DNA from 3 places in the Peribacillus sp. Hz7 genome. Region 2 is predicted to be linked to each of the others. Evidence: riboswitches for the same ligand, from Rfam matches in the RefSeq annotation. Region 2 holds a riboswitch; each other region holds the start of a gene.
The links. A riboswitch is a leader RNA that binds a small molecule or an ion and turns the genes downstream of it on or off. The one in region 2 is predicted to bind S-adenosylmethionine.

Region 1 (6,633 bases), on a different contig from region 2:
TAATAAAGTTGCAATGGATCTACGCGGCCTACAGATGCTGCGTGTCCTGCTGTAACATCGTCTTCATCAATAAGAAGAATTGGATTCGCGTCTCCACGAGCTTTTTCACTTAACATAAGCACGCGTGATTCTTGTTCAGCATTTGCTTTTGTTGCACCATGCTCAATTTTTCCGATTCCGTTGAAAATACTAGAAGCACTATCTTTCATAACCCCGTGCTTTAGAATTTGTCCATCGGAACGTAAACCGTAATGAATCACTTGCGTAGTGAAGTTTTGTTTTTGTTCTCCACGACCAACAACAACCGTTTTCGTATCACCTGAAGAGCCATCGCCCATTAGATACGTTGTATTATCTGAAATCGTATCTCCATCATTCATTAAGCCAAGTGCCCACTCGATACGTGCATCTCGCCCAGCTACACCACGACGGTTTACATATGTTGTATACCCTTTATTTAACGTATCCACTGCACCATATGTTACTTTCGCATTTGCATTGGCAATGACTTCTGTTACGATGTTTGCGATACCATTTGTCGTTTCTACAGTTGAGAAATAGTTTTCTACATACGTTACAGAGCTGTTATCTTCTGCCACGATTAATACATGGTTGAAAAGCGTTGCATCAGCATCATCGACTAAGAAAATCGATTGAATTGGTTCTTTTACTTCTACGTTTTTTGGAACGTATACGAAAGCTCCTCCGTTTAACAATGCTGCGTGAAGAGCTGTTAAGCGATGCTCATTCACTTTCACGCCGTCTTTCATAAAATATTTCTGCACAAGCTCTGCATGATCGCGAGCCGCTGTTAGAATATCTGTAAAAATAACACCTTGTTCTTTCAACTCAGCTGAAAGACTTGTATAAGCCGGCGTATTATTACGTTGAATATATAAATTACGCTTTTCTTCAATAGCAACAATCGATTTCACTTGTTCTGGAAGCTCATCTAATGATGTAAAAACTTCACTCTCGATTGAATGTTTACGGAAAGCGGTAAAGTTCCACTTATCAATCTTTGTTTTGTCTGGCTTTGGCATCGGTAGGTTTTCTAAGTCAGAAAACGCTTGAACACGAAGCTCAGTTAGCCAAGCTGGTTCATTATTTTGAGTTGAAAGAGAGTTAATATCCTCTTTTTCAAACGGTAATTTCGTTTCTGTAGTCATGACAAATCCTCCTACTTATGCTTCTTCGCCGACAGTTTCGTCTTCAATACCTAATTCTTGTTTAATCCAGTCATATCCTTCTGCTTCTAAACGTGCAGCTAATTCTGGACCGCCAGATTTCACAACTCGACCTTGCATCATTACGTGAACGTAATCAGGAGTAATGTAGTTTAATAAACGTTGATAGTGCGTAATCATAAGGCAACCGAAATCTTCGCCGCGCATTTCATTAATTCCTTTTGATACAACTTTAAGGGCGTCAATATCAAGACCAGAGTCGATTTCATCCAAGATTGCAATTTTTGGTTCAATCATCATCAATTGAAGAATTTCATTACGTTTCTTTTCTCCACCTGAGAATCCTTCGTTTAAATAACGTTGTGCCATATCTTCGTTCATTTCTAAAAATTCCATCTTTGCGTCCATTGTACGAATGAACTTCATTAAAGAAATTTCATCGCCTTCTTCACGACGTGCATTAATAGCTGAACGTAAGAAATCAGCATTTGTCACTCCGCTAATTTCACTTGGATATTGCATAGCAAGGAAAAGACCAGCTTTAGCACGCTCATCTACTTCCATTTCTAATACGTCTTCACCATCAAGAGTAATGCTTCCGCTTGTTACTTCATATTTAGGATGACCCATAATCGCTGAAGAAAGAGTAGATTTACCTGTACCATTCGGTCCCATGATTGCATGGATTTCTCCGCCTTTTACTTCAAGGTTAACCCCTTTTAAAATTTCTTTACCTTCAATTGATACATGAAGATCTTTAATCGTTAAAGTAGAACCTGACATAATTATACCTCCGTGAACTAATTCCTATTTTATTTAGAAAATAATGTGTTTTATTTTCTTAACATGTATTCTCATTTTATTCTCATTACAATTTTATAACAAATTTAATTAAGAAGCAACCATTATACGTGATTTATGTCACACCTTACTTTATTACTTATTCCATTATTCCATCAACAAATATGTAAACATAAAATCAAACATCGACCTCTACTATCTTTTGTTTACGACATATTATTATACGAGAAAACATCCGTTATGACATTACACAATTAATAGTTAACATTGAAGTCTCCGTGTGACACGCTGTTGATTGTTGGATGACTTCATTTGAAATCACACGTTGAGCAGAAACAAAACCTGTTAAATAGTATTCCCATATGTATGTAAACTCAACACTTATCATTTTACCCTTCAAGACTTATCGTTGAAAGACCTTTTTCATTTAATCAGAGTAAAATAGTACTTCTTGACTTTTATCCACCCTAGAAACACTTGAAAAAGACGACTTGCCTATTAACAAGTCGTCTCTCTTCATCACTTATTCACTTACAGGTACAACCGCACCCTTAAATTCTTTCGTGATGAAATCTTGAATTTCTTTTGAGCGTAACACTTCTACTAATGTTTTAATCGCTTCGTTGTTTTCATCTTTCTTATTCACTGCAATAACGTTTACATACGGTGATTTTGAATCTTCAATAGCAATTGAATCCTCAACAGGATTTAAACCCGCATCAATAGCGTAGTTAGAATTGATTAATACAGCGTCGCCTTCTCCATTTGCATAAATTTCTGGAAGAAGAGCAGCTTCGTATTTCGCTTCAAATTTAATATCACGTTTGTTCTCTACAATATCTTCAACTGTTGCTTTTGTTTTATCAATACCTTCTTTTAAAGTGATTAAACCGTTTTCTTCAAGTAAAGAAAGCGCACGACCATGGTCAGCTACTGAGCTGCTCATAATAAGTGTTGCACCTTCTGGAAGCTCATCTAAGCTTTTGTATTTTTTAGAATAAATCGCGATTGGTTCAATATGAATACCACCCGCATTCACAAAATCATAACCATTTTCAGCAATTTGCGATTCTAAGTAAGGAATGTGTTGGAAATAGTTAGCATCCAATTCTCCCTCTGCTAATGTTTTGTTCGGTAATACATAATCTTGGAATGGAACGATTTCTAAATCAATACCTTTTTCTTTAAGAAGCGGCTTTGCTTCTTCAAGAATAACAGCATGCGGCGTATTAGATGCGCCAACTTTTAGCGTTGTGTTTCCTTCTGCATTATCTGCGGCTTTTTCGTCTTGATTATCTTTGTTGTCATTGCCGCAAGCAGCTAGGGCGATTGATAAAACTAAAATTAAAGCAAACCCTAAAAACTTTTTCATTCTGTTCATCCCCTCTTATCTTTTATCTAATTTTGATGTAATAAAGTCTCCAATCATTTGAATAATGAAGACAATTATTAAAATAATGATCGTTGCTACTAGTGTTACGTCATTTTGACTACGCTGGAACCCTTCTAGATAAGCTAAATTTCCAAGTCCTCCAGCCCCAATTACTCCAGCCATTGCCGTATAACCGACTAAAGCAATTGATGTAACAGTAATTCCGGAAATAAGGGCTGGCATAGATTCTGGAAGCAATACTTTCCATATAATTGTACTCGTTTTGGCTCCCATCGATCTTGCCGCTTCAATAACCCCTTTATCAATTTCACGAAGACCAATTTCAACCATTCGTGCATAAAACGGTGCAGCACCAATGATAAGTGCAGGTAATGCTGCATTTTCTCCAATCATCGTTCCGACAATCGCTTTCGTAAATGGAATCAATAACACAATTAAAATTAAGAACGGGATAGACCGAAAAATATTAACAAAAGCACTGATAATCCAATTGATGAATCGGTTTTCCCATAAATTATCCTTCCCTGTTAGGAACAAAACTAGTCCAAGTATAATCCCTAAAAAGAAAGTGGCCGCAACAGAAATCGCTGTCATATATAACGTTTCATTTGTTGCTTCAATCATCGTTTCCCAATTTATATTCGGCAATAATTCTTCAAGCATGCGTCATCACCTCCACGCCTACTTGCTGCTCTTCTATAAATTGAATAGCGCGAAGAATTTCCTCATGACTTCCATCAATATGAATAAATAGTGTTCCATAAGAGCCATTTCGCGTTTGCGAAATTTTCCCTTGGACAATATTAACATCTAATTCAAAATTACGAACTAACTTTGTAATAAGAGGACTTTCTACATCTTCCCCAACGAAAGTAAGTTGAATGACTTTTCCTTTTGGGAAACGTTCTAGCAAGTTCTCGATCGTTTCTTTTGTTTCCTCTGGCTCTGTTACTTGCTGAACAAAACGCTTTGTAATCGGAGCCGTTGGGTTTTTAAATACTTCAAGGACTGGACCTTGCTCGACAACTTGTCCACTTTCCATTACAGCGACACGATGGCAAATTTTACGAATGACGTGCATTTCATGTGTAATCAGTACAATCGTTAACCCTAAACGCTGATTAATATCGACAAGTAAATCTAAAATGGAGTCCGTCGTCTGAGGATCTAAAGCTGAAGTCGCCTCATCACATAACAACACTTTCGGATTATTTGCAAGCGCTCGCGCAATGCCGACTCGTTGCTTTTGTCCACCGCTTAGTTGAGAAGGATAGGCTTTTTCACGACCTTCTAACCCAACAAGCTTAATCAGCTCATTTACACGTTCTGCTCGTTTTTTAGCTGGAACACCCGCAATTTCAAGCGGAAAGGCAATATTTTCTTGAACTGTTCTTGACCATAATAAATTAAAATGCTGGAAAATCATACTAATCTCTTGGCGTGCTTTGCGAAGCTCAGCACCTTTAATTTTAGAAATTTCCTTACCAGCTACAACAACCGAACCTTCTGTAGGAGTTTCTAGGCCATTTAACATTCGGATCAGGGTACTTTTCCCAGCCCCGCTATAGCCAATTATACCGAAAATTTCACTCTTGTTTATCGTTAAATTCACATTATTAACCGCTTTAATGGTCTCATTTTTCGCAGTCCCTGAGCGGAAATACTTGTTGACTTTTGACAAAGAAATCACTGCACTCACCTCTATATCCAATCAACGAACTATATCATTGAAGGTAGTTGCTTTAACGAGTTGTCACTCCCGACAATATAGAGACTGTTCATCCCGCTAAAATAGATAAAACCTATTAAGATAGTAAACTCTCCTATGTAGTGATTTATATACCCTTAATAGAAAAACCTCTCTACATGAGCAGAGAGGCAGGAAAAACTAATCCTTCCTCTCATCTTTCAAAGCGTAACACTTTGTGTGAATTGGCACCTTTTCAAAGCGAGTGCTTTGCCGGTTGCCGGGCTTCATCGGGCACAATCCCTCCACCGCTCTTGATAAGAGTAACATCCTATATAATTAAATCGTACATAGATTAAGTTCATATATAATTATGTTTGTGATTTTATCACAGATATATAGGGAGTGCAATTGTCTTAGAAAAGTCAATAATTTCCGACTATTCTGTTTTATTCAACTTCTTTCGTTGCCGCAGCTGTCGCTTTTTCAATTGCTTGATTCAAATCATCAATTAAATCTTCTACATTTTCAATGCCGACAGATAAACGAACTAAGTCTGCGCTTACGCCTGCTTTCAGTAAGTCAGCATCGCTCAATTGTTGATGTGTTGTACTAGCTGGATGGATAATTAAGCTCTTCGCATCTCCAACATTCGCAACATGTGACCATAGTTGAACGGAATTAATTAATGCCGCTCCAGCTTCTCGGCCACCTTTAATACCAAATGTAATAATCGAACCTGCCCCTTTAGGCAAATATTTATCAGCTAATGCTTTGTCCGGATGGTCTTCCTTACCTGGATATGAAATCCACTCAACGGCCGGATGTTGTTCTAAATAGTCAATAATCACTTTTGTATTAGCAAGATGCTCTTTCATTCGTACATGTAACGTTTCAAGTCCTAATGTAAATTGAAAGGCACTTTGTGCACTTAACGTTGCACCAATATCACGAAGCAATTGAACACGAGCTTTCACAATAAATGCAGCCTGTCCAAGTGCCTCGGCAAATACTAAATGATCATAACTTGGATCTGGCTCCGTAAATCCAGGGAAGTTCGGTGAATTCCAATCAAACTTACCTCCATCTACAATGATTCCACCCATCGTTGTTCCATTTCCTAGTAACCATTTTGTTGCAGAATGCACAACAATATCTGCTCCAAATTCAATTGGTCGGCATAAGTACGGAGTCGCAAATGTATTATCAACAATTAGTGGAATCCCTGCTTCATGTGCAATGTCAGCAAGTGCTTCAATATCTAATACATTTAGGCTTGGATTTCCAATTGTTTCTCCATAAATCGCCTTTGTTCTAGGTGTAATCGATTCTTTAAATTTCTCTAAATCATTTGGCTCAACAAACTTCACTTTGATTCCGTATTTAGGAAGTGTATTAGCAAATAAATTGTATGTTCCGCCATAAATAGTTGAAGAAGAGATAATTTCATCGCCTGCACCAGCAATATTCAAAATCGCTAATGTAATAGCAGCCATTCCACTTGAGGTAGCCAAAGCACCTATTCCGCCTTCTAAAAGGGCCACTCGTTCTTCAAACACACTAAC
Region 2 (6,633 bases):
TGTTTCAAGTTGAGCAAGCTCTGTTTTGTTTTCTTCCATTAAGTCCGCGAGCTTGTACATTAAACGACTGCGCTCTGCTGCACTTAATCTTGACCATGGGCCTTCATCAAATGCTTTACGAGCTGCCTTGACGGCTAAATTAATATCCTCTTTATCACCTTCATATACTTCAACAAGTTTTTTACCTGTTGCTGGATTTGGAGTGGAAAATGTTTTCTTAGAGACACTTTCAACGAATTGTCCATTAATATACAGCTTTTTTGGTCCTTGTAAAAACTTTTGAAGCTTTTCACTAACTTGCAAAGTAAGATTTGACATAAATACCTCCTAAAATATACATAAAATGGTATTGTGCAAATCATGGTGAGGGATAAATAGGTGAGAGCATTTATGATACTCCCTAATACATCTTAACAAATGTAATGATTATACTTAAATGTTAAATATTGTTAATTTTAATATTTTTTATAGGTGAAAATTTCTCTTTGAAAGGTGTGCCAAACTGCAGTTTGGCGCGAAAAAAGTCAAAAATCATCAGCACTCTATGATAGATTTTAAAAAATGTCTATATTTTTGTCATGACAGTTGTATTTACTATAGTCATGAACAAAAATAATAGATAAAATAGAAATGGGATAAAAATATATATAGTAGGAATTTTTTTAGTGTTACGGAAGTTCATCAGGAGGAATTATCATGGATAAAAAAACAAAACGGATAGCAGATCGCAAGCTGTTAGGGATTGCTGGGGCAGCTTGGATGTTTGATGCTCTGGATGTGGGGATGCTCTCCTTTATTATTGCGGCTTTGAAAATGGAAGAAGGATGGAATCTGACTGATGTGCAAGCTGGATGGATTGGAAGTACGCAATCGATTGGGATGGCTGTTGGGGCTTTACTGTTTGGAGCAATGGCGGATAAAGTAGGCCGTAAAAATATTTTAATTATTACGCTTTTACTTTTTTCTATCGGAAGCGGGTTATCAGCATTAGTAGGGACGATTAGTTTATTTTTAATTTTACGCTTTTTCATCGGCATGGGGCTGGGAGGAGAGCTTCCTGTCGCATCTACACTTGTAAGTGAAAGTGTAGCACCGAGCAAACGTGGACGAGTCGTTGTCTTATTAGAAAGTTTTTGGGCGTTAGGTTGGATTTTATCGGCTCTTATTTCTTATTTTATCATTCCGACATACGGCTGGAGAATTGCTTTAATTTTAAGTGCGTTACCAGCTTTTTATGCGGTATACCTGCGTTTTAGTTTACCAGACTCACCGAAGTATGAAGAGTTGAAGCCGAAGGAAAAACAATCGATGCTTCAAAATATGAAAAAAGTGTGGGCGAAAGAGTATTCCAAACAAACTCTTATTTTATGGGTGCTTTGGTTCTGTGTTGTATTCTCTTACTACGGCATGTTTCTATGGTTACCAAGTGTGATGCTGATGAAAGGGTTCAGCTTAATTAAAAGCTTTGAATATGTGTTAATTATGACGCTTGCTCAGCTTCCAGGTTATTTTACAGCTGCTTGGTTTATTGAAAAAATGGGTCGTAAATTTGTGTTAATTACTTATTTAATTGGTACAGCAGTGAGCGCTTATTTCTTTGGAACAGCTGAAGAGCTGCCGTTGTTAATTACATCAGGAATTCTTCTTTCTTTCTTTAACTTAGGTGCATGGGGGGCTTTATACGCTTATACTCCAGAACAATACCCAACAGTGATTCGGGGAACAGGGGCAGGGATGGCAGCGGCCATTGGACGTATCGGAGGAATTCTAGGGCCGTTATTAGTCGGGTACTTAGTAGCTGCCAATACATCGATTAGCGCAATTTTTACGATTTTTACCGTTGCCATACTAATCGGTGCCATCGCGGTGGCTTTTGGTAAAGAAACAAAAAATACAGTATTAGAATAGAAATTTGAGAAAGGAGTGCACTTGCACTCTTTTTTCATTTAGGTTATGCTAGCATAGTTGAGCAAACGATTTCCTATGTTGATATTGACATTTATTTACTAATCATATAGTATTTATATACTTTCATATTACTTTTTAATTCTTATCCAGAGAGGTGGAGGGATTTGGCCCTTTGAAGCCTCGGCAACAGACCTGTTATAGGAACTGTGCCACATCCAACAAGCAGCTGCTTGGAAGATAAGAAGAGTCGAATGAATACAGTAGCCTCTTCTTGGATAAGAAGAGGCTTTTTAAATATGCGCTGAATGTAGCTGGAATATGGAATGATGTAAGAGGTTCAGGTATCACATAAACAGAATAGAAAGGGGTTATACATATGGAATTATTTAAAAAGATTGAAGAGAGAAAAGCGCTGTTAATTGATAAATTATTAGCAAAAGGTGTATACAAAACAAAAGACGAGCGGCATTTATATGATGTTCCATTAAAAGTATTAGAAGATGAATATAAGCTTGTTGTTAATAAACCCGATCAACACTCCTCTTCCTCATGGATGACATAGTGAAGATTGATTTGTTTACATAAACATGAAAATTGGAAGTTATGTTCGGATTGTCACAAAATATTCAAGAAATGTATTCATATTTGAAGATGTTTACAAATTTATCACAATTAGAAGGGATAAATTAGATTGATTTGGGACTAATTATCTATTATGATATTTTTGTAAATATATTGAAAAGTGGGAAATGGACGATGAAGAAACTATATGCTGAACTAATTAATGAAAAAATTGAGGAAAAAAGACAAGAAATGATTAGATTAGCTATAGATTTTGGCTTTACAAGTCAGCTGGCGGTTCAAGCAAGTCAAGAGCTCGATACTCTTTTAAATGCGGCTGCAACTAGAGACAAATAGTTACACACTTCCTTTTCAAACAGATATTTGAAAAAATTCAAGAAAGCTATTGCTAAAAAATGAGCAATAGCTTTCTTTTATGTTGGCTATAATAAGCTTGTGAATCTAAAGCGATATTTAATAAAGCCTTTAGGAGATGACTGTCGTTCATTCACAATTAGAATCCCTATTGAGTGATACTACAGGTCGACAAAAAGGGGTGTGTCATCATGGAAAAAACAAAAAAATGCCGGGACTCTCTAGTTGTTAAAACAAGTATCGTTCTTCCTCCAGACACGAATAATATTGGTACGATGTTTGGAGGGAAATTAATGGCGCAAATTGATGACATAGCAGCTATTTCAGCGATGCGCCATGCTCGGTCGCATGTTGTAACGGCTTCAACGGATTCGGTGGATTTTCTGCATCCAATTTCTGAGGGCAATGCGGTTTGTTTAGAAAGCTTTGTTACTTATACGGGCCGCACCTCCATGGAAGTAGTGGTAAAAGTAGTAGCTGAAGATTTGCAAAGCGGTGTTCAAAATTTATGCGCTCTTTCTTTTTTAACTTTTGTAGCGATTGATGAAAAGGGAAAACCTATTTCTGTTCCTCGTTTAATTTCAGAAACAGAAACGGAGAAAGCGCTATATGAATCAGCGAAAGAACGAGCACAAGCGAGAAAGAAGCGGAGAACAGATACACAATATATTGCCGATACTATTGGAAACGACCTTGTTTGGTCTTTATGAAAAATCGAGTAAATACTCGATTTTTTTGTTGTTCAAAAGGTATAAAAAAATAAAAATGATTAAAAATAACAGTAATTATTTGAGAAAATAACCAAAAAGTGTTAAAAGTTGAGTAATGTTATAAAAACGGTTAGGGGGATAGGCATGGAAAAAGAACTCCTGCGAGTAGAAAACCTAACAACCTCATTTTGTATTGATGATCAATATTATGCAGCTGTTGACGATTTATCTTTTACCGTTCATGAAAATGAAATTGTTGCCATTGTAGGAGAGTCCGGCTGCGGTAAGAGTGCACTTGCTTTGTCTATTATGCAATTGCACGATAAAAAGCGAACAAAATCAGAAGGTTCTATTATATATAAAGGGACAAACTTATTGAATGCAGCAGAATCGAAGTTAAATAAAGTTCGCGGTCGACATATTAGCATGATTTTTCAAGAGCCGTTAACGGCATTAAATCCCCTTATGACAGTTGGTAAACAAATAGAAGAAAGTCTTCATTATCATACAGATTTATCAAAGAAACAGCAAAAAGCTAAAACGCTTACTCTGCTTGAACAAGTCGGGATTCCGTATCCAAAACGCACCTATAAGCAATATCCTCATGAATTGTCAGGAGGAATGCGACAAAGAGTGATGATTGCAATTGCCGTAGCTTGTTCTCCTTCCCTTGTTATTGCCGATGAACCAACCACCGCACTAGATGTAACCATCCAAGCACAAATTCTAGATTTATTAAAAGACATTCAACAAAAAACAAAGATGGGTATTATTTTTATTACCCATGATTTAGGCGTTGTCGCAGAGATTGCCGATCAAGTGATTGTTATGTATGCGGGACAAATTGTTGAAAAAGGGAGTGTAAAAACAATATTGGAGAGGCCGCTTCATCCCTATACGAAGTCTTTGCTTCACTCTATCCCTACTGTGACGAAAGAAAAGAGTCGATTGCATGTAATTCAAGGGATGGTGCCGCCCATTGCGAAAATTAACAGAAGCGGCTGTCGGTTTAAAGAGAGGATTCCCTGGATTTCTGTGCAATCGCATGCGCAATTTCCGAGGCTTCATGAAGTGGAACCAGGTCATTTTGTTCGCTGCACTTGTTATAAACAGTTTCATTTTCCGAAAGAAGGGGGTACAGCGATTCGATGACGTTGCTAAAAGTAGAAGATATCAAAGTTTATTTTCCAATTCGAGGCGGCTTATTTCATACAGTAGTAGACCATATTCGGGCGGTAGATGGTGTTTCTTTTGAATTACAGCAAGGAGAAACGTACGGGCTTGTTGGCGAGTCGGGAAGCGGCAAATCTACAACAGGAAAGGCTATTGTAAAGCTGCATCAGGTGACTGCTGGAACCATTACGTTTCAAGGCAAAGATCTTACGTATTTGAGCAGAGGGGAAATGAAGCCTTTTCGTAAAGATATTCAAATGATATTTCAAGATCCATATTCCTCTTTAAATCCGAAAAAGCGCGTGCTGGATATCATTGCGGAGCCGATTCGAAATTTTGAACGTGTATCGGTAACGGAAGAGAGAAAAATCGTGCAACAGTATTTAGAAAGAGTGGGGCTAAATCCAGATTCTATTTATAAATATCCACATGAATTTTCGGGTGGACAGCGTCAGCGGATTGGTATCGCTCGTTCTTTAACGTTGAAACCTAAATTGATTATTGCGGATGAACCTGTGTCAGCCTTGGATGTATCCGTCCAAGCACAAGTATTGAACTTTCTTCAAGATTTGCAAAAAGAATTTCAGTTAACGTATTTATTTGTAGGGCATGATCTTGGTGTCATTCGGCATATGTGTGACCGCATTGGTGTGATGTATCGCGGGCGGTTAGTGGAGGAAGGAACGAGTCAAGATATTTACAAAAATCCACAGCATATTTATACGAAACGGTTAATGGCCGCGATTCCCGATTTATCACCTGATGCTCGCGGGCAAAAAATAAAGCTTCGAAAACAGGTAGCTGCAGAATACAAGCAATTGTATTCTACCTTCTTCGACGAAAATGGACGAGCGTATGATTTAAAGCCGATTAGTGCCACACATAAAGTGGCATTGCCATAGGAGGTGAGAGGAAGCCTATGTGGAAATTTATTGTACGCCGGTTATTGATGATGATTCCACAGTTATTTATTTTAAGTGTTCTTGTATTTATGATGGCTAAAGCAATGCCGGGTGATGCTTTAGGAGGAAGAGAAATTGATCCGCGAGCTAATCCAGATGTGATTGAAGCACAGCGAGAAAAGATGGGATTAAATGATCCTTGGCATGAACAATATATTCGATGGGTGAGCAATGTTTCAAAGGGAGATTGGGGAGTATCGTATACACATAAAGTACAAGTAACGGATGTGATTGAGGACCGAATTTGGAATACAGTGAATTTGGCTCTCTTGACTTTAATTTTTACGTATTTAATCGCTATACCACTTGGGTTAATAAGTGGACGGTACAGCAATTCATGGATTGATGAAGTGATTACAGGCTATACGTATATAGGCTTTGCGACTCCTATGTTTATCTTTGCGATTATTATGCTCTTTGTATTCGGTTTTTCCCTTGATTTATTTCCGACGGGGGGAAGCGTTAATCCTACAGTGGAAGAAGGGACGTTTGCCTATGTACTGAGTAAAATTAATCATATGATTTTACCAGCGTTTAGTACGGCAATTGTTTCTACAACGGTTATTATTCAATATTTAAGGAATGAAGTCATTGATAATAAAATGAAGGATTTTGTTCGAACAGCAAAAGCGAAAGGCGTACCAGAAACAAATATTTATACTCATCATGTATTACGAAACTCTTTTTTACCGATTGCGGCTTTTTTAGGCTATGAAATTACGGGCTTAGTGGGTGGAGCGGTAATTATTGAGACGATTTTTAATTATCCAGGCATCGGTCAATTATTTCTGAGCTCTGTTCATGCTCGTGATTTTAGTGTTGTTACCGCTGTTGTCATGATGACTGGCTTTGCTACCCTATTGGGGACTCTTCTGTCCGATATTATTCTAAGTATAGTCGATCCGCGTATACGGATTGACTAAGGAGAGGTGAAGCGAGTAATG
Region 3 (6,633 bases), on a different contig from region 2:
TAAGATTTCCGCTTCGCTTTAATCAAGTGACCGTACAAACCTGATTAGTTCAACTATATCTCACCAATTGGAGCAATACGGCAGCCTTCTCCCCCCTGCCTTCCTTATTATTTCCTCATAATCTTGAGATAAGGACCTTACTGCCCTTAAAATATGAATACATATATAGTGCCTAACTCGTTACAAGTTAGGTATTTTGTCGAAAAGGTTCTATTTGTATTATATATGATTTTGGGCTTACTTTTACCTATATATATGCTCCATGACTAATAAAAAAAGAACTAACTCAAATAAGTTAGTTCTTCTTATCATAGTTATGCTTGTGCTTTTAACGCTTCCGCTTTATCTGTACGCTCCCATGGAAGATCCACATCTGTACGGCCAAAATGTCCATAAGCAGCTGTTTGTTTGAAAATAGGACGACGTAAATCAAGCATTTTAATGATACCCGCTGGACGAAGATCGAAATTATTGCGAACAAGCTCCACTAATTTCTCTTCGCTTACTGTGCCTGTTCCAAATGTATCTACAGCAATTGATACAGGTTGAGCAACACCGATTGCATAAGCAAGCTGTACTTCCGCTTTATCAGCAAGACCAGCAGCTACAATGTTTTTCGCTACATAACGAGCTGCATATGCCGCTGAACGGTCCACTTTCGTTGCATCTTTACCAGAGAATGCTCCACCGCCATGGCGAGCGTAACCACCATACGTATCAACGATGATTTTACGACCTGTAAGACCTGCATCCCCTTGAGGTCCACCGATTACAAAACGACCTGTTGGATTAATGAAATACTTTGTTGCTTCATCGATTAATTCAGTTGGTACAACTGCTTTAATGACATGTTCTTTTAAGTCAGCTTGAATTTGTTCAAGCGTTGCTTCTGGGTCATGTTGAGTAGAAATAACAATTGTATCTACGCGAACTGGTTGATTGTTTTCATCGTATTCTACAGTTACTTGTGTTTTCCCATCTGGACGTAAATATTCTAATGTGCCGTTTTTACGAACTTCTGTTAAACGACGAGAAAGTTTATGTGCTAAAGAAATAGGAAGCGGCATTAATTCTTCTGTTTCTCGGCAAGCAAAACCAAACATTAAACCTTGGTCTCCTGCACCGATTGCTTCGATTTCCTCATCAGTCATTGTTCCTTCACGAGCCTCAAGCGCTTGATTTACTCCCGCAGCAATATCCGCTGATTGCTCATCAATTGAACTTAGTACGGCACATGTTTCGGCATCGAAACCATATTTTGCACGAGTGTAACCAATTCCAGCAATTGTATCCCGAACGATACGTGGAATATCTACATAAGCAGATGTCGTAATCTCACCTGCAACAAGTACAAGCCCTGTAGTTACACTTGTTTCACAAGCAACACGAGCATTTTTATCTTTTTCTAGAATTGCATCAAGAATTGAATCTGAAATCTGATCGCAAATTTTATCTGGATGACCCTCTGTCACAGATTCAGAAGTAAATAGACGACGGTTCTTTGACATCTTATTTCCTCCTTGGAAGTTAGTTATATTATAGGCAAAAGTCTGTCTTTTACGGAGCTCATTCCCTTATTAGCTTCCATCATAGTGACAAATATATTTAGAAAAACACGACTTTTTATCTCGATTAATCGAAATTCATGTTTCCCTTGTACTTTGATTCTTCTTCAAAATACAAAAAAACCTCTCCTAACTAATGAGGAAAGGTTTATTATCTGTCAACTATCCTTTCACTCTTATCGTTCAAGGGTTGTTTACCTTGCTCAGGTTAGCACCAACACCACGATTCCTTAAAAAATGAACGGCCTTATTTTTAGCCTTCATTTCACTTTAAGTTCACACTATGGCAGGTTGCTGGGTTTCATAGGGCCTGTCCCTCCACCAACTCGGGATAAGAGAATCCGTACAATTAAAAATGATACGGAATCTGTTGGACGCTGTCAACACTTTTTTGTACAATGTTTTATATCGTCTATATGAAATCACAGTTCCACGTACCTTTCAGCTAGTCTGAATGAAACAAGCAAAAAGTGAACAGCATCATTAATATAGCCTTTTTATAATGAACAACTCCCCCTTGCACGATTAGGATAAGAGGATATGACATTTTTTAGCTACCCAACGTTAGATTATAAGGTCCTAATTACATCGACAAACGATACATAATAAGAGATACTGTAACATAGTGTTACGAATAGCATAAAAAACCTTTTAGTACCTTCCAGTTAAAGTCATATTAAATAAATTTCTTTCTTAATTCTTTCCTATTAAAAGAAACATGTTAGGTGCCTTCTCATACGCTTGCAAAGAAACCTACTCTATACACTGGAAAACGTCGAGTACTATAATCCTTTTTTAGACAACTGACAAAGTGAACACGTTTCATCATACTCATATCGATTTTATTATATGACATTTTTTAAAATATTGTTGACAAGTCTGTTATGCAACCCTATCATTGCTTTGTTGATAAATATTTCCTTTTAATCGAATGATAAACTTGATTAAGGAGACCATATAAAAAAAATCACAAAAAAAAATAATTAGTATAGACTAATTAAATAAATGTGTTATACTAATCGTAATTTAAAAAACTTAAAACAAAGGAAGGTATCTCATATATGAATTCTGTGGATGTTTCTAATGAGTTACACCAATTATTAGCTGGTAAAAACGCTCACATACAACTTTCTGTACCTCAGTTAGTAGAAAAAGTATTAAGCCGTAACGAAGGTGAATTAACAGCAACAGGAGCAATTAAAGCTGAAACAGGTAAATACACTGGTCGTTCACCTAAAGATAAATATATCGTGGAAGAGGCTTCCGTAAAAGATAAAATAGACTGGAACTCTAACCAGCCGATTTCTGAAGAGACGTTTAATAAATTATACAACAAAGTAACAGAGTATTTAAAAGAAAAAGATGAAATTTTTGTGTTTAAAGGTTTTGCAGGTGCTGATCAATCATCTCGCCTTCCAATTCAAGTTGTGAATGAATATGCTTGGCACAATCTTTTTGCACATCAATTATTCATCCGTCCTACAGAAGAGGAATTAGCTAATCATGATTCTCAATTTACAATTCTTTCTGCTCCTAACTTTAAAGCGAATCCAGCTGTTGATGGAACAAAATCAGAAACATTTATCATTATCTCATTCGAACGTCGTACAGTTTTAATCGGTGGAACGGAATATGCTGGAGAAATGAAGAAATCTATCTTCTCTATCATGAACTACTTACTTCCTGAATCAGATATTTTCTCTATGCACTGTTCAGCAAACGTAGGTCGTGAAGGTGATGTTGCTTTATTCTTCGGACTATCAGGAACAGGTAAAACAACGTTATCTGCAGATGCAAACCGTAAATTAATTGGTGATGACGAGCATGGCTGGTCTTCAAATGGTGTATTCAATATTGAAGGTGGTTGCTATGCAAAAACAATCAACCTTTCTCGTGAAAAAGAACCACAAATCTTTGATGCAATCCGTTTTGGAACAGTATTAGAAAACGTAGTGATTGATCCTGATACTCGTATTCCTGATTATGATGACAAAACATTAACTGAAAATACACGTGCAGCATACCCAATGGATGCTATTGACAATATCGTATTGCCAAGTGTTGCTGGACATCCAAATACAATTATTTTCTTAACAGCTGATGCTTATGGAGTATTACCTCCAATCAGTAAATTATCAAAAGAACAAGCTATGTTCCACTTCTTAAGTGGCTACACTAGTAAATTAGCTGGTACAGAGCGCGGAGTTACATCTCCAGAAGCAACTTTCTCTACATGCTTCGGATCTCCATTCTTACCACTTCCAGCTCAACGTTATGCAGAAATGCTTGGACAAAAAATCGATGAGCACAATGCAAAAGTTTACCTTGTAAACACTGGCTGGACTGGTGGAGAATACGGAACTGGCAGCCGTATGAAACTTGCTTACACTCGTGCAATGGTTCAAGCAGCTCTTGAAGGTGAATTAACAAACATTGAAACTGTTAAAGATAGCATTTTCGGTTTAGAGATTCCACTTCATGTACCTGGTGTTCCAGACGAAGTTCTTCAGCCAAGCAAAACTTGGGAAGATAAAGCAGCATACGAAGCAAAAGCAACGGAACTTGCGGCTAAATTCCATGAAAACATCCAAAAATTCAATGTATCAAAAGAAATCGTTGAACAAGGCGGACCAATCGCTTAATTAAAGAATGAAAACCCGACAATTGAGAGTTAATTGTCGGGTTTTTTATACTCCTAGTGATACGGACTACGTTTAGTAAAAGCACTTAAACGAGCCACTTCATTAATTTGTTGAGTTCAGTGATATAAGCCGATATGTAATCATTGTTTGCTCATTCTCCCACTCTACTTTCTGAATAATAGCCGTCCCACTTGAATCAGACTCTATCGTCTTCTTCACTTCAACTGGAATATCAATTGGATACAACCGATAACCTGCTTTTGTTAAATGAAAAATATTTTCATCCTCACGTCTTTCATTACCTTTTGTAACAATCATCGTATTCAATTCCATCGGCATCCCCATATCATAACCCCCTTAAAGTATTTACCTTCATAGTATCATTTTTCCACATGCCTTTTCATCCAATCTGTTAAATCTTCAACAACTTTTCGATTCATTGCAGGAGGAAAATAATGAGTAAACTCAGCAAAATACCAGCTTTCCACTTGATTATTCCCTAGCTGTAACGCTTTTTGTAAACGATAAGCATGTTCAACCGACACATTTTTATCCAACACACCATGAATAATTAACACAGGTAAACAAAGATCTCCCATAGCAGAAAGCGGAGTTCTATATTCGTACCGCTCTGGATATTTCGCAGGTGCCCCGCCAATAACTCGTTTCATCATTCGACGCATATCTATACGTTCCTCATACGTCAAAAACATATCCGATACTCCGCCCCATGTCACAAGCGATGCAGCGGTTCTACATTCAATAGCTGTCCAAAGCGCCATAATCCCACCTCGGGAAAAGCCAAAAATATGTATATGTTCTTTCTTCACACGCGGATGCTGCTCTAATAATTTAAATCCAGCAATGGCGTCAAAACGATCTTCGCCAGCAAAATCCTCATCTCCTTCTCCCCCTTGATTTCCTCGATAAAAAGGAGCAAACACAATAAATCCTTGGGCAGCAAATTGGATAATACGGGCTGGCCGAACTTTACCAACATTTTTAATCCCGCCTCTTAAGTATAAAAAGCCATCGTAAACTTCTCCATCCTTTGGCTCTGCTAACAATCCTTTCACATACAGACCTTGTGATAAATACGTTACGGAATATAAGTGAATATTGGGATGAGGTGATGGAAACCGCTCTTTCGAAATGATTTTACCGTTTAACACAAATAACTCTCCTTTCCCTTCTAGTTTAAAGCATCTTACCAAAATTATCCCCCTTTTAAGGCACCACCCCTTTCCTCTCTTCATACAATGCCTTAGGCACATACCTATTTTTAAGGAGGAAAACAAATGAAAAGCATATGGAAGACAGGATCTATACTTTTATTAACTTGTATCTTAATGATTCCTCTAGTAGCCTGTGGAAAAGACGAAGTCACAAAAGTACGCGTAGCAGAAGTAACTCGTTCTCTTTTTTATGCTCCACAATATGTTGCTATTGAAAAAGGTTTTTTTGAAGAAGAAGGCCTGGAGATTGATTTAAAAACGACCGCAGGCGGAGATAAAACAATGACAGCACTGCTATCTGATGGTACTGATATTGCTCTTGTCGGATCTGAAACCTCAATTTACGTGACAGCACAAGGTACAACCGATCCTATCATCAATTTCGCGCAGCTTACACAAACAGATGGTACTTTCCTTGTTTCCCGCAAGCCTATCGAAAACTTCGAATGGGAAATGTTAAAAGACTCTACATTCCTTGGGCAACGCAAAGGTGGCATGCCGCAAATGTTAGGGGAATTTGTGTTAAAAGAACACGGCATTGACCCGCACAAAGATTTAAACCTTATTCAAAATATTGATTTTGCCAATATTGCAACAGCCTTTGCCTCTGGAACCGGGGATTATGTACAGCTATTTGAACCAACTGCCAGCATTTTTGAAAAGGAAGGTAAAGGTCATATCGTTGCTTCGTTCGGCACAGAATCAGGGCATGTTCCTTATACAGTGTTTATGACAAAAGAAAGCTATTTAACAGAAAACAAAGAAACCATGGAAAAATTCACCCGTGCCATTTATAAAGCACAAAAATGGGTGCAAGAAACAGACTCTAGAGAAATTGCCGAATTGATTGCTCCTTACTTTGAAGATACGGATTTAGACATTATGACAACCGTAATAGATCGTTATAAAGAACAAGGCTCCTTTGCAACAGATCCAATTTTAGATGAAGAAGAGTGGAATAATTTACAAAACATCATGGACGAAGCCGGTGAGCTACCAGCACGTATGGAATATGAGGAATTGGTCAACACCGACTTTGCCGAACAAGTGATGGAGTAAGACGATGAGCTTTTTAACTATTAATTCTATCTATCACACGTATTTCACACAAGAAACAGCGACAACTGCTCTAAAGGACATCAGTCTTACCATCGAAAAAGGGGAATTCGTCTCCTTTTTAGGTCCTAGCGG

Region 1: it holds a riboswitch for S-adenosylmethionine, as region 2 does, so the genes downstream of both, ACE199_RS10070 (methionine ABC transporter ATP-binding protein) here and ACE199_RS00940 (Fur-regulated basic protein FbpA) in region 2, are expected to answer to the same signal.
Region 3: it holds a riboswitch for S-adenosylmethionine, as region 2 does, so the genes downstream of both, metK (methionine adenosyltransferase) here and ACE199_RS00940 (Fur-regulated basic protein FbpA) in region 2, are expected to answer to the same signal.

Annotation. Positions count from the first base shown of each region.
Region 1 is NZ_JBHHJV010000005.1:246,319-252,951, reverse strand. Features, by position in the region: gene sufD (Fe-S cluster assembly protein SufD) at 1-1,169, opposite strand, end outside; gene sufC (Fe-S cluster assembly ATPase SufC) at 1,185-1,970, opposite strand; gene ACE199_RS10080 (MetQ/NlpA family ABC transporter substrate-binding protein) at 2,512-3,360, opposite strand; gene ACE199_RS10075 (methionine ABC transporter permease) at 3,376-4,044, opposite strand; gene ACE199_RS10070 (methionine ABC transporter ATP-binding protein) at 4,037-5,071, opposite strand; SAM riboswitch class I at 5,280-5,392, opposite strand; gene ACE199_RS10065 (O-acetylhomoserine aminocarboxypropyltransferase/cysteine synthase family protein) at 5,518-6,633, opposite strand, start outside.
Region 2 is NZ_JBHHJV010000001.1:196,576-203,208, forward strand. Features, by position in the region: gene ACE199_RS00930 (aldehyde dehydrogenase family protein) at 1-318, opposite strand, end outside; gene ACE199_RS00935 (MFS transporter) at 697-1,908, shown strand; SAM riboswitch class I at 2,048-2,152, shown strand; gene ACE199_RS00940 (Fur-regulated basic protein FbpA) at 2,285-2,470, shown strand; gene ACE199_RS00945 (aspartyl-phosphate phosphatase Spo0E family protein) at 2,605-2,826, shown strand; gene ACE199_RS00950 (acyl-CoA thioesterase) at 3,036-3,554, shown strand; gene ACE199_RS00955 (ABC transporter ATP-binding protein) at 3,699-4,706, shown strand; gene ACE199_RS00960 (ABC transporter ATP-binding protein) at 4,703-5,629, shown strand; gene opp4B (oligopeptide ABC transporter permease) at 5,647-6,612, shown strand.
Region 3 is NZ_JBHHJV010000003.1:257,843-264,475, forward strand. Features, by position in the region: gene metK (methionine adenosyltransferase) at 315-1,508, opposite strand; SAM riboswitch class I at 1,739-1,903, opposite strand; gene pckA (phosphoenolpyruvate carboxykinase (ATP)) at 2,627-4,207, shown strand; gene ACE199_RS07225 (DUF2584 domain-containing protein) at 4,310-4,552, opposite strand; gene ACE199_RS07230 (alpha/beta hydrolase family protein) at 4,588-5,421, opposite strand; gene ACE199_RS07235 (ABC transporter substrate-binding protein) at 5,506-6,501, shown strand; gene ACE199_RS07240 (ABC transporter ATP-binding protein) at 6,506-6,633, shown strand, end outside.